Regions from separate parts of the Salinibacter sp. 10B genome, predicted to be linked through region 2. Evidence: riboswitches for the same ligand, from Rfam matches in the RefSeq annotation. Region 2 holds a riboswitch; the other holds the start of a gene.

Region 1 (3,198 bases), 1.1 Mb from region 2:
GCACAACCACGTCGTCGGGCGTGAGACCGAAGGCAAAAAGGGGAGCAGCACGCTCAGCGTCGCTCAGCCGTCGGCCGTCAAGGGTGACGTCGTCCGGAAGACGCAGATAATCGGCGGATCGGTAATTGGCACCGTAGTCGAAGTAGCCGACGCCCCGAATCCAGAAGGCCGTCTGGTCAAGCGACCAGTCCGGCGACACGCGCCACTCATGATTGAGGTGGACCTGGGGCGGTCGAAAGCGCTCTTGGTCGTTGGCGGCAGCACTCGGATTCTGCCGGCGCGCCGTCTCGTTGTCGTTGGCCGACTTTGGAATGCCACTAAACGCCAATCCGTCCATCTGCAATCCCCCAAAGGCCTGGATTTTGAGGGTGGACCGCTCACCGTAGCGCGCAATTCCGCCGAAGAAGCGATTGAACTCGGTCCACGCATTGCGGCGGTAGCCGTCCGACACGACGCGGCTGACGCGAGCGTTGAGAACATAGCGATCGCCGAGCAGGCCGCTGTTGGCCGTCACCGAGTAGCGCTGCGTGTCGAACGACCCGGCCCCCGTGCGAACGCGAAGGTACGGCTCCGGCTCGAACGGATCGGTGACGATGTTGATGGCCCCGCCGATGCCTACGGAGCCGTACAGCGACGCCCCCGCCCCACGCTGCACCTGCACGTCCTCGATCGAAGATTCCATGCCGTAGAGGTTCACCCAGAACACGTTGAAGTCCTCTGGGTCGTTCTGCGGCACGCCGTTGATCGACACCGCAATTCGGCGTTGGTCGAAGCCGCGGATGGAGAGGGTCGAATACCCGATCCCATTGCCGTTTTCGGAATAGGAGGTGGTCGACGGCATCTCTTCCAGCAGTGCCGGGAGATCCTGAACCCCGAGGCGTCGGTCCACCTCGTCGGTCGTGAGGTTGCTGACGGTAACGGGGGCGACCCGTTGCTGCGCCCGTCGCGTGGAAATGACGACCTCGTCCTGGGCCAGCGAGCGGGGATGGAGCGCAATCGTGTCGCGCCTCGTCTCGCCGGCAGCAAGGATGAGGCGTTCGGTGTGGCGCTCGTAGCCCACGAAGCTCACCGCAAGCCGGTAGCGGCCCGGAGCCACGCCGCGCAGGATAAACCGACCGGTTGAATCCGTGGAGGTCCCGTAGCGACGCTGCCCGGTGGCCGGATTGCGCAGGACCACGTTTGCTCCGGGTAAAGGTTGAGACGGATCAGACTCAACCACGCGTCCGATAACGGCCGCCGATTGGGTAGACTGGCCGTGCGCCGGAAGGAGCGCAGCAACACTAAACAAAAGGACAAAAACGAACGACTGGAGAGAACGAAGCAAGATCATCGTCGCGCCAAGCAGATGTGAACGAGCAAGCGGCGCGCCGATGGGGGACAATACAAACGCCGCCACCATCGACACGGATGGGGGCGGCGACAACCGAACTGGCCCGCCACGGACCAGCCATCGCCTGCTTCTTCCCTACGCCGGTATGAACCGGGTCAGGTTCGAAGGGTACGGTCTCAGCCCCGACGCAGCAGCGCGCCGGGACGCCCCCAGCAGTCATTTCAAATGTCAATTCGGATACCGGAGGCGGCACCGCGTGTTTCTGCGCCCGGAGGACGCTATTGGCTCAGCTATGGATGAATTACAGATTCAGATGGACGCACTAATACGGCGAGTTCCTTTTGAGCACAACCATTCGGTGCAAAACATGGTCGCCGGTATAAGCCAACCATCCCTGATGCGGGCTCACCGCCAGATTTCCATGCGCAATCCCTGTGCACTTTCTGGGGCCGGTTCGGTCTCCGGTGGGCACCGCTCGGCTGTGCCCTCACGAATCCGCCGGGCCGTCCAGCAGGCGGCATGGGCATCGATCACATCGTCTGCCCCGAGCGCTCCTTCTGCGACCGCTGCGACGGCCTCCTCAACGTCCGGAATCCCATTTTTCTGCAACAAGCGCACGCGCTCATCGCGCCCCTCCCGGCTCTTCTTTTTCGCCTCAACCGGCGCGTCCCCATTCATAGCATAGAAAGAGAGCTCGGGATGTACCTCGCGGACGCGCTGCTGGCGCTGAGGAGTCATCCGTGCAGCCAGGGCCCGCAGCTTCGGCAGCAGGTGGAAGGCCTGCTTCGAAAGACCGGGCGCGTCCGGTCCGCTGGCGCGATTGCGACGGAGAGCCTCCTCGTAGGTATCAGCCTGAAGAGTGTCGTACGCGGGGGCCGAAAAAACACTCGCCCCGCGCGGATGCCCCAACAGCTTGCGCGCAGCCTGGTCGCAGGCCCGTCCGCCCGGCTCGGCCTGCTCCGGGCACCCAATCACCATGTCGATGCCCGTCACCGCTGGCGCCTCCGGCAGATCGAGCAGCGCCTCCACGGCGTCCACCGTGCGTCGCCGTATCGTCCCGGTCGTGGGTTGCCAAAGCACAATGGCCCAACCGTCTCGAAACCCATCAGCCCCGGCCACCCACTCTGCTGAGGAAGCCTCGTCGGTCATCGCATTGATCTGCGTCTCTATTCCGGTCGAACCCGTTGCTCTGAACCCGGAGAGACCGCTTCCGATCCGCAGTGCGTTCCGTACGCCCCCCTCTCTCCGAGCAACGTCCCCTCAACGCCCGTCCTCCTTTTTCTTCAAAAAGGAAACGACGACACCAATCTCCGGCCCCAAAAGAAAATGCCCGTCCCCCTTCTCGGGACGGGCATACCGACTGGACGTCTTGAATCAGCTTCAAACCGCCGGCCGGTAGGGTCGCTCCACAGAATCGCTACGGCAGAACCGCATCGATCACGTCGCTGATCTCCTCGTCGTTGGCATCGCTGTAGAAGTACTCCTGAGCGTTTGTGATCGTGTGGTTCATGATCGAGCGTCCGCACATCGACCCCGAGCATCCGCTCGTAATCGAGTGTCCGTGGTGCCCGCCAATCAGGTGACCGACCTCGTGGGTGAGGATCAGTCGATTGATGTGCAGACTCCGGGAGGAAAGCACCTCGCTGAAGAGGTGATTGTCCCCACTGCCTCCGCCCCATCCTCCGCTCGGCGACCCGATCCCTCCGGCCCGGCCGGCAAGGCCGTTCACGTCGTACCCAACCAGAAACAGGTGCATTTGCTTCTCCGAAAGGGAGTGAATCAGGAAGTAATTCGGATCCTCCAGCTGGTTAATCAGCGTACCGTGACTGGTGGTGGACGGCCCGCCGGACACCCAGACCTCCTGTCCG
Region 2 (3,198 bases):
TCGTCGGGGATCTTGCCTCGAGGCCGCTTCCGCCGGATCGCCCGCTGTGGCAGGCTTACGTCATTGATCGGGGCGAGACCAGTGCTCTCGTGATTCGATTTCACCACTGCATGGCCGACGGCACCGGATCGGTCGCGCTTGCCCGGCACCTGCTGGATCCGGTCGACGCCTCGGCCTCCATTCCGTCCACTCCCGCACAACCCAGCCTGCCGAGGGCCACCTCTCTCTTCGACCGTACAAGGCGTGGGCTTTGGACCGGACTCCGAGTGGGCATCGAACGATTTTGCCATCCCGTCGACACCCTCCAGCATCTGCCAACGGTGGTCGAGGGCGTCGGCATCGCCGCGGGATCGGTGCTTGAGCCGGCCGACCCGCCGACGCCGCTCCATGGAGCGCTGAACGGAACCCGACGCTTGGCCCACACCAAGCCCTTTCCCTTGGCCGACGTAAAAGCAATCGGACGCGGGGCCGACGCCACCGTCAACGACGTGCTGGTGGCCGCCGTGGCGGGCGCTCTGCGCCACTACCTGCTCGACCACGACACAACGGAGGCCCTCCCGTCTCTCCGAGCGATTGTGCCCGTCGACCTGCGCCCCGAGGGACGGGCCCTGGAGCTCGGCAATGCCTTCGGCCTCACCTTTCTCCCCCTCCCCGTGAATGAGACCGATCCCGCGGCCCGGCTTCGGGCAGCCAAAAGCGGGATGGATGCCATCAAGCACTCGCCGGAAGCACACGTTTTTCTGGGTATTCTGGGCCTGTTTGGCCAGCTCCCGGCGTGGATCGAGGACGCTGCCGCCGACCTGTTTGCAAGCAAGGCCACGGCGGTCCTCACCAATGTCACCGGGCCAACGCACCGGCACGCCTTCGCCGGACGAACACTCGAAGGTCTCGTGTTCTGGGTGCCCCATCCCGTGCACCTTGGCCTCGGTATCAGCATTCTCAGCTACGACGGAGGCCTCACGGTGGGCGTGATGACGGATGGCGGGGTGGTGGCGGAGCCTTCGATCATCGCGAGGGCCATTGAGGAAGAGGTCACGGCTTTGCAGAAACGCGTGGTGCCCGTGCCAGCCTGATGCGTGGGGCTCCAATCCTCAGAGGCGTGTATGTGATAAAATCATCTTTGCCCTTCTGTTATTCGGCTGTACCTGGGACGAGTGGGCGAGAACCCGCCCGGTCTGTCAGCCATCAAATTCAGACGCCAATATCAAGACGCAATCGCTCTGGCACGATTGCTCCACCTTGATCCTGACCCACGCTGTCAGTACGTTTGAAAACGAAGCTAGGGGTGTGCGGCGCCGTACGGCGACCGGGCTGAGAGAGTCCCTTCGAACCTGATCCGGTTCACACCGGCGAAGGAAAGCAAGACCTGGGGCCACCAGGCGTGCGTATCATCTCTGGCTTCGCCTTTTCACATCGCATCCGTTTTGCGAAGCCATTCTACTACGACGCCATGCCTGAAACGCTTGCTGCCCCCATCGACACTCGCCCGTACACCGTCCCGCCGTTTGCCCAGTCGTGCCTGGAGCACGTCCGCAAGGCCTGGGACGAAGCTGTCGATCACCCGTTCGTGCACGCCCTGGCCGACGGCTCGCTCGACCCGGAGCGATTTAAATTCTACCAGATGCAGGACGCGCGCTACCTGGAGGCCTTTGCCGATGCCGCGTCCCTCGTCTCTACCCGCTGTCCGGACCCGGACGATAAGCTCTGGTTCATCGACGCCGCCCGCCTCGCTGTTGTCGTAGAGGGCGAACTCCATGAAGGATATGGAGAAGAGCTGGGGTATGGGCCTGACGACATTCGCGACCTCACGCTGACACCGAACAATCGCGCCTACCAGAATCACATGCTGGAGCGGGCGCAGCGGGGCACGCTCGTGGAGGCGGTGGCCGCCCTCACGCCGTGTCCGTGGCTCTACATCGAGTTAGGCCAACGGCTGGAGCGGGAAATGGGGGCCGTGCCCGACGATCATCCGTATGCGGAGTGGTTGGAGATGTACCGCGATCCGGACTTTCACGAATACATGGACAACCTCCTGGCGCGGCTACAGCGCTTTGCGGAGGCGGCGGATGAGTCTGCCCGCGAAGGCGCCCGCACGGCCTTTACCACCAGCGTTCGGTACGAGTGGATGTTCTGGAATCAGGCCTGGACGCAGCAGGAATGGCCAGTCTAGGCAGTGGCGAATTGCGAGTAGCGAATGACGAGTTGGGGCGCCGATGATGGCTGATCCGTGAAGCGTGAGGCGTGATACGTGAAGACAACCCCGGACGTCACGACTCACGATTCACGCATCACGTCCTGTTTGGGGACGCTACGGAAGACAGATTTCGTTTTGCCCTCGAACGAAGCTCGTGCGATCCGGGAAGGGAGCGTCACTGCATCCGCACGGGCACGTGTCCCACATCCATCGTGCGGGTTGCTGACACAGTGGAGTCGGGGGCACTCGTCGCCGTCGCCGTGATCGTGAGGGCATCGGGGCGCTGCCCGACCGGGAGGGTCCAGGACGCCGTGAACGAGGTCGTGTCGGACGGCGCCCACGTGTAGCTCGGGGCCGTGGTGCGCTCCGCTCCGTTGGTCGCCGTGAGGCGGTCGAATGTGAGCGTCGTGCGTCGCTCCAGCGCCGTGTCGGGCCGGGCCGTGAGCATGAAGGTCCACGCCTCATCGGTGGCACGGACGCGGAGACGCCACACCCGAATATCCGGTGCCAGCGACGGTACAAGCCTGCCGCCCTCCTCCAGCACGGGCCGCTGCGTCTCAGTCGACGTTTTCGCCTCGTCGCCGTAGAACAGATACGAGCGGAGCAGCGTCATCCCCTCAATCCCAAAGGCCAGCCCAAAGGCCAGCGTCAATAGAATGCGCACCAGCCACTTCTCGTAGATGTCCGACTCATTCGAAGAGGAGGACCCAGTTGGTGCGTCCGATGAGGAATCCGGTTTCGAAGAAGGGTTGACGGTGCCCAAGAGAGGGAAGCCGTTGGTGGAAAATCATTTTGTACTGAAGCTGTCCGCCCGACGGATTGCGTACTGGGGGACCCTCGCCGAGAATGCAGTCCACTCTCGGAATTGGTCCAGGAGAAACGAGTCACACTGGAGTCTCCATCTTTGAAAAGACTCCGCTCTCCTGTTTCGGGTCCCCCCTTCAACGCATTACGCAATACGCCCCATCCGTTACACCGGCGTGGGCGGTGCCCCCGGTGAGAAG

What was found. A riboswitch is a leader RNA that binds a small molecule or an ion and turns the genes downstream of it on or off. The one in region 2 is predicted to bind thiamine pyrophosphate.
Region 1: another riboswitch for thiamine pyrophosphate. It lies ahead of BSZ35_RS08740 (TonB-dependent receptor); the one in region 2 lies ahead of tenA (thiaminase II).

What each region holds. Positions count from the first base shown of each region.
Region 1 covers NZ_MQWC01000004.1:2,087,039-2,090,236, forward strand. The annotation lists gene BSZ35_RS08740 (TonB-dependent receptor) at 1-1,330, opposite strand, end outside; TPP riboswitch at 1,446-1,551, opposite strand; gene BSZ35_RS08745 (DUF429 domain-containing protein) at 1,736-2,479, opposite strand; gene BSZ35_RS08750 (hypothetical protein) at 2,748-3,198, opposite strand, start outside.
Region 2 covers NZ_MQWC01000004.1:3,138,688-3,141,885, reverse strand. The annotation lists gene BSZ35_RS12815 (wax ester/triacylglycerol synthase family O-acyltransferase) at 1-1,073, shown strand, start outside; TPP riboswitch at 1,272-1,375, shown strand; gene tenA (thiaminase II) at 1,451-2,170, shown strand; gene BSZ35_RS12805 (hypothetical protein) at 2,370-2,957, opposite strand; gene BSZ35_RS12800 (b(o/a)3-type cytochrome-c oxidase subunit 1) at 3,165-3,198, opposite strand, start outside.